One region of the Cellulosimicrobium composti genome, then DNA from elsewhere that is predicted to be linked to it. Evidence: riboswitches for the same ligand, from Rfam matches in the RefSeq annotation. Region 1 holds a riboswitch; the other holds the start of a gene.
The links. A riboswitch is a leader RNA that binds a small molecule or an ion and turns the genes downstream of it on or off. The one in region 1 is predicted to bind S-adenosylmethionine.

Region 1 (5,253 bases):
GTCGTCGAGACACGGCACACGTGACTACGTCGACGAGATCGTGCGTTCTGGGTTCCCGGACATCCACGGCCTCGCACCGCGCGCCCGGCGGCACCGGCTCGAGGGATACGTCGACCTGATCGTCACGAGGGCGTTCCCCGAGCAAGGACTCGTCGTGCGTCGCCCCGGCGTCCTGCGCGCGTGGCTCACCGCCTATGCAGCCGCGACGTCGACGACTGCTACCTACCAACGAATCCTTGACGCCGCCACACCCGGCCTCTCCGAGAAGCCCGCTCGGAGCACCGTGACCGCGTACCGCGACGTGCTCGAACAGCTCTGGATGCTCGATCCCGTCGAAGCGTGGCTCCCGGGCCGGAACCACCTCGCCCGGCTCGCACGCGCACCCAAGCACCAACTCGCGGACCCCGGTCTCGCCGCCCACCTGCTCGGTGCAGACCAGTCCGCGCTTCTCGGGGGCGGCGAAGGCCCTGTCCCCAACCTCCGCGACGGGACCTTGCTCGGATCGCTGTTCGAACACCTCGTCACTCTGGACGTCCAGGTCTATGCCGAACGGTCCGAGGCGCGGGTACGTCACCTCCGGACGGCCGACGGCGCGCACGAGATCGACATCATCGTCGAGCGTCCGGACGGCCGGGTCCTGGCGATCGAGGTCAAGCTGGCGACCACGGTCACGGACCATGACGTCCGGCACCTCACATGGCTGCGCGACAGGATCGGCGACGACCTGCTCGACACGGTCGTCGTCACCCCCGGCCCGCACGCCTACCGCCGCAGGGACGGGGTCGCCGTGGTGCCGGCCGCGTTGCTCGGCCCCTGAACGCCGCGCGCCGCCAGGATCGGCGCTCTCAGATCCAGCGCGCGCCGATCTCGTCGTGGAGCTGCTGCGTCTTCTGCACGCGCAGGACGCCGTCCTCGACCGCGACCTCCAGGCCGACCTCCCGCGCGATCGCGACGATCGCGTCGCGCTGCTCCGGGTGGTCGTCGGCGTCGCCGCCGTCCCAGAGCTCGAGCCACCGGTCGGTCGGGTCGTCGCTGCCGGAGTCGGCCCACACCCGGCAGATCCGGTCGAGCTCGTCCTGGGTCATCGGGCGGGTCGGGGTCGCGTACACGGCGGGCTCCTGTGCTCGCTCGGCGTCGGTGAGAGGTCGTGGCTCACCCTAGACCTGGGCCGGCGCGTCCGGCGCGTCGGTTCCCGCCGACCCGGCTGCCCGCCGCGCGGCGGACCCCGCCCGCTCGAGCGCGTCGTCGACGAACGCGGCGAGGAGCGCGGCGACCTCGCTGCCGTGCGTCTCGAGCAGGAAGTGGCCGGCGTCATAGACGTGCACCGCGAGAGTCTCCATGACCTCGTGGTAGGCGAGGACCTCGCGGAGGTCGAAGAACGTGTCGAACCGCCCCCAGAGGACCAGGCATGGGGGCTGGTGGCGCCGGTGGTACGCGGCGATCGCGGGGAAGCGTGCCACGTGCGAGCGGTAGTCCGTGAAGAGCCGGAACTGCAGCTCGGTCATGCCCGGGCGCGACAGCCGCTCCCAGTCGAGGTGCCACGACTCGGGCGGGTGAAGCTCCTGGACGCTCGGAGGCGATCCGGCGAGGTACTGGTCCCGGGTCCCTTCGAAGGTCAGCCAGTCCGGGAGCGCCGCCCGGTTCTCCGGGGTCGGGTCGGCCCAGAAGCGCCGGGCCGTGTCCCACGCGTCGTTGAGGCCTGCGTCGTGGGCGTTGCCGTTCTGCACGACCAGCCCCAGGACACGACCCGGGTCGCGCATCGCCAGCGAGTAGCCGACGGGGGTGCCGAAGTCGGTGACGTAGAGGACGTAGCGCTCGATCCCCAGGCTCGCGACGAGCGCCTCGGTCACGTCCGTCAGACGCTCGAACGAGTACTCCTCGGGCGGGAGCGCGTCGGAGAAGCCGAATCCCGGCAGGTCGGGGGCGACGACGTACGCGTGGTCGGCGAGCACCGGCATCACGTCCCGGAACGAGTGGGACGAGGCGGGGAAGCCGTGCAGGAGCAGCACCGCGGTGGACGATCGCACCCCGGCCTCGCGGAAGTGGACCCGCACCCCGTCGACCTCCCGGGAGAGGTGCCGCGGCTTGGACGAGTGCTTCATCGGGCTCCTCCTGAGCGCTCCGACCGACAGGTCGTGGCCGTCCGTACCGCCCATCATAGGAACGGCGCCCCAGCGGGCGTCTCAGCACGCGAGCACCCTCGACCGCATGGCGGAAGCGCCGTAGGATCGTGCCAACCATCCAGAGCGGTCGAGAGTCCTGGCTCGACGACACCGCAGCAACCCGCCGACGGAAGCCTCCCGAGGACAAAGGTGCTAACGCCAGGGTCGATGGAGTGACGCATGGTCTCAGAGGCATCCTTCGTGCACCGTCCGGGCCGCCCGTGCCCGGCGACGGTCGCGCACGCACGCACCCCCGGGGCGACGTCGTGAGCGTCGCGGACGCCGTCGGGCAGGCGCACGGCGGGGCGGCACGGCCGACCGTGTCGTTCGAGCTCATGCCGCCGCGCCGCCCGGACGCGGCGCCCAAGTTCTGGGAGACGGCGCGCCGACTCGTCGCGACGCACCCCGACTTCGTGTCCGTCACGTACGGCGCGGGCGGGACGGACCGCGCGACCGCGCGCCAGGTCGTCGGGCGCCTCCTCCAGGGCACGCCCGTGCTGCCGATCGCGCACCTCACGTGCGTCGGCGCGTCGCGCGAGGACGTCGAGGAGGTCATCTCCGACTTCCTCGACGAGGGCGTGCGCAGCTTCCTCGCGCTGCGCGGCGACCCCCCGCGCGACCAGCCGGACTGGCAGCCCGCGCCCGACGGCGTCCGGTCGTCGACCGAGCTCGTCGCGCTCCTGCGCGAGGTCGAGGCGTCGCGCTGCGCGTCCGACCCGGCCGTCGCGCTGCGCGGTGCGGCCCGCCCGCTGACGATCGCCGTCGCGACGTTCCCCGACGGCAACCCGGCCGCCCGCACGACGCGCACGCAGGAGGTGCGCCGCCTGTGGCAGAAGCAGCAGGCGGGCGCGAGCTTCGCGATCACGCAGCTCTTCTACGACGCGTCGTCGTACACCCACTTCGTCGCCGAGGCCCGCGCGGCCGGCGTGACGATCCCCATCCTCGCCGGGCTGCTGCCCACGACGGAGCCCGTGCGGCTCCGCCGCGTCGAGGAGCTCACGGGCGTGCGCGCGCCCCAGCACCTGCTGGACGCGCTCGACGCCCTGCCCGACCCGGAGGCGCAGCACGCCTACGGGATCGCGTACTCGGTCGACCTCGCGCAGCGCGTCCTCGATGCCGGTGCGCCCGGTCTGCACGTGTACACCTTCAACAAGCACCGCGCCGCTCTTGACCTGCTCGAGGGTGTCCACCTCGGCGGCGGGTCGCGCGGGACCGGCGGCAGCACCAGCGCTGCCGCGGCCCCGCTCGTCCCGGACCTGGCCAGCGGGCCGTGGGTCACCGGCACCTCCCTGCCCACGACGGGCGCCGCCACGCACGGCACGCCCGTCTGACCGGTCCGCGAGGACCAGCAAGAGGTTTCGATCATGGCCACTTCCCTACCCTTCCCTACCCAGATCCAGGCCGGCTTCCCCGCCGGCACCGTGCTCGGCTACCCCCGCATCGGGCGTCGCCGCGAGCTCAAGAGGGCCGTCGAGGCGTTCTGGGCCGGCACGACGTCGGACGACGCGCTCGAGGCCACGGCCCGCGAGCTGCGGCTCGCGACCGTGCGCCGGCTCGTCGACCTCGGCCTCGGCGCCGACGACGCGTCCGTCCCCGGCTCGTTCTCCTACTACGACCAGGTGCTCGACGTCGCCGCCCTCCTCGGGGCGGTCCCGTCGCGGTTCGCGCACCTCGCCGACGCCGACGGCCGCCTCGACCTCGCGGGCTACTTCACCGTGGCACGCGGCCAGGGGGACGACGCCCCGCTCGAGATGACCAAGTGGTTCGACACGAACTACCACTACCTCGTGCCCGAGATCGGCCCGGACACCCCGATCCGGTTCGTCGACGACCGCGTCGTGCGCGAGTTCGTCGAGGCGAAGGAGGCGGGCGTCGTGACGCGGCCCGTCGTCGTCGGGCCCGTGACGTTCCTCGCGCTGTCCAAGGCCGCCGACGACGCACCCGCCGGGTATTCGCCGCTCGACCGCCTCGACGACGTCGTCGCCGCCTACGCCGACCTGCTGCGCGCGCTCGCCGCCGCGGGGGCGCCGTGGGTCCAGCTCGACGAGCCGATCCTCGTCACCGACTCGGCCGACGTGCCGTTCGCCGACCTCGCCGCCGCGGTGGAGTCCGCGTACCGCGCGCTCGCGACCGACCTCCGCCCCGTGCCGGACCCGGGGTCCTCACCGGACCCGTCCTCGAGCCCCGCCGCGACCCCGGGTTCGGCGCAGGACGCGCGGCCCGCGATCCTCGTCGCGACGCCGTTCGGCGGGCTGAAGACGTCGCCGGACGCCGACGGCGCGACCTTCGACTTCCTGGCGACCCTCGCGGGCACGGACGTCGAGGCGGTCGCGATCGACGCCGTCCGTGCGGACCTTCCGGACTCGCCGTACGACGACCTCGTGTCGAAGACGCTCGTCGTCGGCGTGATCGACGGGCACAACGTGTGGCGTGCCGACCTCGCCGCGAGGCTCGAGGTGCTCGATGCCGCGCGCGGCCTCGGGGCGGGCGCCGTCGCCGTCGGCACGTCGACCTCGCTGCTGCACGTGCCGCACGACGTCGAGGACGAGACCTTTGCCGAGCCCGGCACGGCGTCGGGCACGACGCTCGACCCGCGCCTGCGCGACTGGCTCGCGTTCGCGGACCAGAAGGTCGGCGAGGTCGCGACGCTCGCCCGCGCGCTGACCGAGGGTCGTGAGGCCGTCGCGGACCAGATCGAGGCGTCCCGCGCGGCCGTGGCGTCGCGCGCGGAGGCGAGCGGCGTCGTCGTGCCCGCGGTGCGCGAGCGTGCGGACGCACTGACGGACGCGGACTTCGCGCGCGGCGACCACGCCGAGCGCGCGGCCGCGCAGGCCGAGCGCCTGAACCTGCCGCCGCTGCCGACGACGACGATCGGCTCGTTCCCGCAGACGCCCGAGATCCGCCGCGCCCGCGCGCTGTGGACGAAGGGCGAGCTCTCCGACGCGGACTACACGACCGCGATGCGCGAGGAGATCGCGCGCGTCGTCGCGCTCCAGGAGGACCTGGGACTCGACGTGCTCGTGCACGGCGAGCCCGAGCGCAACGACATGGTGCAGTACTTCGCGGAGCACCTCGACGGGTTCGCGGTCAC
Region 2 (5,253 bases), on a different contig from region 1:
GTCCGCCGTACTCGAACGGCGCCCCGTCGGCGTCGTGGAACACCTGGCGGGGGACCGGCGGGCGGACGTAGGCGGTCACGCCGTCAGGCTAGGGCGACCGCCGCCGTCGAGCATGCGCTTTCTGCCAGCCGACCATGCGCCTGTGGCCCGTCCCGACGCCGGGACGGGCCACAAGCACATGCTCGGCGGGAGGGTCAGGCGTCGAGCGCCCGCTCGACGTCCTCGATGACGTCGAGCGGGTCCTCCAGCCCGACGGACAGGCGCACGGTCGTCTCCGCGATCCCGACGGCGGCCCGACCCTCGGGGCCGAGCTTGCGGTGCGTCGTCGTGGCCGGGTGGGTGACGAGGGACTTCGCGTCGCCGAGGTTGTTCGAGATGTCGACGACCTGCAGCGCGTCCAGGAACGTGAACGCGCGCTTCTTCGCCGTCTCGGGGTCGGTGCCCTCGGGCACGGCGAGGTCGAACGTCACGACGGTCCCGCCGCCGCTCTGCTGCGACTGCGCGAGCTCGCGCTGCGGGTGCGACCCGAGGAACGGGTACCGCACGCGCCCGATTCCGGGGAGCTGCTCCAGCGCCTCCGCGACCTGCTGTGCGGCGGCGTTCTGCGCCGCGACACGCACGGGCATCGTCTCCAGTCCCTTGAGCAGCACCCACGCGTTGAACGCCGAGAGCGACGGGCCGGTGTTGCGGACGAACGTCTGCACGGGCCCGTGGACGAACTCCTCCGTCCCGAGGATCGCCCCGCCGAGCACGCGGCCCTGGCCGTCGATGTGCTTGGTCGCCGAGTACACGACGACGTCCGCCCCGAGCTCCAGCGGCTTCTGCAGCAGCGGCGTCGCGAACACGTTGTCGAGCACCACGACTGCGCCGGCGGCGTGCGCGAGCTCGCTCACGCGCCGCGCGTCGACGATGTCCTGCATGGGGTTGGACGGCGTCTCGAAGAACACGACGTCCGCGGGCGTGGAGAGCGCCTCCTCCCACTGCGACAGCACGTGCCCGTCGACGTAGTCCGTGCGCACGCCCCACTTCGCGAAGATCTCGTCGAAGATGACGAGGCTCGACCCGAACAGCGCGCGCGCCGCGACGATGCGCGACCCGGAGCCCACGAGCGCGGCGAGCGCCGTGAACACCGCGGACATGCCGGACGCCGTCGCGTAGCAGGCCCCCGCGCCCTCCAGGAGGCGCAGGCGCTCCTCGAACGTGTGCACGGTCGGGTTGCCGTAGCGCGAGTACACGAACCGGTCGAGCTCGCCCTTGAACGCGGCCTCGGCGTCGGCCGCGCGGTCGTACGTGTAGCCCTGCGTGAGGAACAGCGCCTCGGACGTCTCCTGGAAGTCGGTGCGCGCGTGGCCGCCGCGCACGGCGAGCGTTGCGGGACGGGCGGTCGCGGGCAGGGGCTTGCGGCCGGAGCCGCCGGGCACGCTCCCGGGCAGGGACGCGCTCACCGCGCCGCCTCGTCGTACGTCGTCGTCGGCAGGCCGCGGACCTTCCAGCCCTCGACGTCGCGCAGGCCCGAGAAGCCCTGCGCGCCCTCGAAGCCCTCGAGCACGTTGTACGACGGCCCGAGCCCCGCGGCGGTCGCGGCACGCGCGGCGCCGATCGAGCGCTGGCCCGAGCGGCACAGGAACACGACGGGGCGCTCCTCGCCCGGCGTCAGGCCGGCCTCGACGAGCTGGTCCACGAACCGGGGGTTGGGGCCGGCCGGGGTCACCCACTCGTCGAACACGACCTCGCGGCCGAGGTCGGTGGCGTCGGGAACGCCGATCGTGCGCCACTCGCCCTCGGTGCGGACGTCCACGAGGACGGCCCGCTCGTCGCTCGCGAGCAGGTCCCACGCCTGCTGCGGGGTGAGGTCGCCGGCGTAGCCGACGGCGGGTCGGGCGTCGGGCGGTGCCGGCCTGGGTGCCGACGTCTGCTGGGACTGGTCGCTCATGAGTCCTCCTCCATCGATCGTGGCAGTAGCACCCTGCGCCCGGCCGCCTCGCGACGGACCGGGGGGTTGCTGCGGCGTCGACGTGCCACGTCACTCGGCCGCTCCGGATGGTTGCTCGGGATCGTACGCCACGTGTCCGACGCGCGGAACGCCCGTCTCGGGGAGCGGCCCGCAGGCCGGGGTGCCCGACGTCGGACGGTCGCGCTAACGTGGCCGCGGCCGGGCGGGGGTCCCGGCGGGCTGGGGGATCGGTGCGGATCGCGCGAGGACGTGCGGTGGCCGCGGCCGCGGTCGCCGGAGTGGTCGTGGCGGGTGTCGTCCTGCTGTGGACGGCGCCCGAGGGCGAGGAGGTGCCGCGGGCGGTGGCCGAGGTGGCCGTCGTGGGGGACGGCGCCGGTCTGTCCACCCAGCGGCCGCGGGTGGTCCAGGTCGAACCCGAGGAGGACCTCGTCTCGCCCTTCCCCACCCGCGCTGCCCTCGACGCGGAGACAGGTGAGCCGATCGATCTCGCTGACCTCGTCGTCGGAGGATACGAGGGCTGGTGGAGCTCGGACGGGAACGGCGAGGCGTGCGACGCCTACGCCGACGCACACCCGGAGGTCGTGCTCGCGAGCACCCGCACGGGTGCGGTGATCGAGGCGCACGCTCGCGGTGTGCGCCTCCAGCGCCCGCCCACGGCGCCGCCGGGCGACCCGGCGCGGTGGCCGGCCGACTCGGTCGTGGTGCTCGACGCGCGCACCGGCGACGTGCTCGAGTCGTTCGCGGTCGACGAGAGCGGCTGGCCTGTGGACCCGCCACCCGCCGACTGCGTCCCGCAATCCGAGACGCCGTGACCACCGGTTGACACGCGGCGTCCCGCGCGCACATCCTGGGACGCAGGTCATGAGTGCCAGCGTGAAACCCCGGTTTGCTGGCCGGCAACCCTCCTCTCGCGGCGGGGTGCCCCGGGTGACGACCAGGCCGCACGCCGACCGGCGCGTGGCAAGCGCGGGGATCACCGTCCCCGGACCGCCCTCGGAGGACTGTGCCATGACTGCTCTCGCCGACGTCTCGTGTCCGACGGACGCCCCGGCCCCTGACCTCGCGGCGCTCGCCGACGCGCCCGCCCTCCTGCCCGTCGTCGGCGGGGACACGCTCGTCCCGCTCGTCGACGGCCGCAGAGTCCCGTACGCCAACCTCGACGTCGCCGCGTCGGCGCCGGCCCTGCGGTCGGTCGCGGACCGCGTGACCGAGGTGCTGCCGCTCTACGCGAGCGTGCACCGTGGCGCGGGCTACCTGTCCCAGGTCTCGACGGCGCTCTACGAGGCGTCGCGCCGCACGATCGGTGCGTTCGTCGGCGCGCGCGAGGACGACGTCACCGTCGTCACGCGCAACACGACCGACTCGCTCAACCTGCTCGCGGGTTGCGTCCCGGCGAACGCGGACGGCACGCCCGGGCGCGTGCTCGTCCTCGACGTCGAGCACCACGCGAACCTCCTGCCGTGGCAGCGCACGGGTGGCGCGACCGTCCTCGCGGGCGGCGCGTCCGTCGCGGAGACGCTGTCGGGGCTGCGCACGGAGCTCGCGCGCTTCCCGTACGCGCTCGTCGCGGTGACGGGCGCGTCGAACGTCACGGGCGAGTCGCTGCCCGTCGCGGACGTCGTGCGGATCGCGCACGACGCCGGAGCGCGCGTCGTGCTCGACGGCGCCCAGCTCGTGCCGCACCGCGGGTTCTCCCTCGCGGACTCGGGCGTGGACTACGTCGCGTTCTCCGGACACAAGACGTACGCGCCGTTCGGCGCGGGCGCGCTCGTTGGGCGCCGCGACTGGCTCGACGGGGGCACGCCATACCTCGCGGGCGGCGGCGCCGTGCGCCAGGTCGCCGTGACCGGGACGCAGTGGCAGACGGCGCCCGCGCGCCACGAAGCCGGGTCGCCGAACGTCGTGGGCGCCGCGGCGCTCGCGGCCGCGTGCGACGCGCTCGGCGCGCTCGACCCGGCCGACCTGCACGCGCACGAGGCGACGCTCCGCGCGGCGCTCGTCGACGGCTTGGAGGCGGTGCCGGGCGTGCACGTCGTGCGGGTCTGGGACGACGCCGTCGACCCGGTGGGCGTCGTGACGTTCTCCGTCGAGGGGCACGACCCCGGCCTCGTCGCCGCCTACCTCTCGGCCGAGCACGGCATCGGCGTGCGCGACGGCCGGTTCTGCGCCCACCCGCTGCTCGCGCGCCTCGGGTACGACGCCGGCGCGATCCGCGCGTCGGTCGGCGTCGGGACGACCGGGGCGGACGTCGTGCGCCTCGTCGAGGCGGTGCGCGCGTACGTCGAGCAGGGCCCGGCGGCGCGGTACGAGGTGGTCGACGGCTGCTGGGCCGTCGCGGACGACCCCCGTCCCGTGCCCGCGGGCTCCGGTCTGGAGGGCCTTTTCGCGACCGCCGCGGCGGGCTTCCTCGCCGACGCCGCGGGCTGCGGACCGGCCGTCTGACCGGCGTCCTCGGACCGCGGCGCAGCGCGTTCACCGGGCCGTCGCCGAGCGTTGTCCACCGCGTCGCTCGACCCTCTTGGCGCGGTGTTCCGCGTGTGCACTGATATGCGCTGTGCTGCACGACGTCGTCCTCTCGGGGCACGGGTTCCGGCTGGAACCGCTGGCCCCGGAGCACGCTGAGACGCTGGCCGGCCTCGTCGACGAGGCGATGTGGTCAGGCATGAGCGTCCCCATGCCGTTCGGGGTCGCGGGGATGGCCGAGCTCGTGGCCGCGACGCGTGCCGCGCCCGACCTCACGGGCTTCGTCGTGCGCGCGGTCGACGCCGACGGCCGACCCGGCGCGGTGCTCGGCAGCACCGCGTTCCGCGACCTGTCGCTCGTGGACCGGCGGGTCGAGATCGGGCGCACGTTCTACGCCCGCACGGCGTGGGGGAGCCTCGTCAACCCGGTGACGAAGTGGCTGCTCATGCGGCACGCGTTCGAGACGTGGGACGTGCACCGCGTGGGGTTCCGCGTCGACGCGCGCAACGAGCGCTCGCTCGGCGCGATGCGCCGCCTCGGCGCCTACGAGGAGGGCGTCATGCGCGGCCACCGCGCCGCGCCGGACGGCACGCGCGCCGACTCCGTGATGTTCTCGGTCCTCGCGCCCGAGTGGCCCGGCGTGGAGGTGGGCCTGCTCGAGCGGATCACCGCCCCGCGCGTCGTCCCCGTCCTGGCGCCGGCCCTCGGCGGGCTCGCGCAGCCGCTCGCCGCGTCGTAGCGCGACCGGGCCGCAGACGCCGCGAGGGCCCCGCCGGAGCGGGACCCTCGCGAAGCGCTCGACGGTCGGGACTACCGGTCGAAGGCGTCCTTGACGT

Region 2: it holds a riboswitch for S-adenosylmethionine, as region 1 does, so the genes downstream of both, GYH36_RS08405 (aminotransferase class V-fold PLP-dependent enzyme) here and GYH36_RS17525 (methylenetetrahydrofolate reductase) in region 1, are expected to answer to the same signal.

Annotation. Positions count from the first base shown of each region.
Region 1 covers NZ_JAAFAN010000086.1:887-6,139, reverse strand. The annotation lists gene GYH36_RS17540 (ATP-binding protein) at 1-817, shown strand, start outside; gene GYH36_RS17535 (hypothetical protein) at 846-1,109, opposite strand; gene GYH36_RS17530 (alpha/beta fold hydrolase) at 1,158-2,102, opposite strand; SAM riboswitch class I at 2,235-2,337, shown strand; gene GYH36_RS17525 (methylenetetrahydrofolate reductase) at 2,429-3,493, shown strand; gene metE (5-methyltetrahydropteroyltriglutamate--homocysteine S-methyltransferase) at 3,527-5,253, shown strand, end outside.
Region 2 covers NZ_JAAFAN010000022.1:25,425-30,677, reverse strand. The annotation lists gene GYH36_RS08425 (DUF6226 family protein) at 1-79, opposite strand, end outside; gene GYH36_RS08420 (O-succinylhomoserine sulfhydrylase) at 195-1,445, opposite strand; gene GYH36_RS08415 (rhodanese-like domain-containing protein) at 1,442-1,933, opposite strand; gene GYH36_RS08410 (hypothetical protein) at 2,209-2,766, shown strand; SAM riboswitch class IV at 2,812-2,927, shown strand; gene GYH36_RS08405 (aminotransferase class V-fold PLP-dependent enzyme) at 2,963-4,396, shown strand; gene GYH36_RS08400 (GNAT family N-acetyltransferase) at 4,509-5,156, shown strand; gene GYH36_RS08395 (CsbD family protein) at 5,228-5,253, opposite strand, start outside.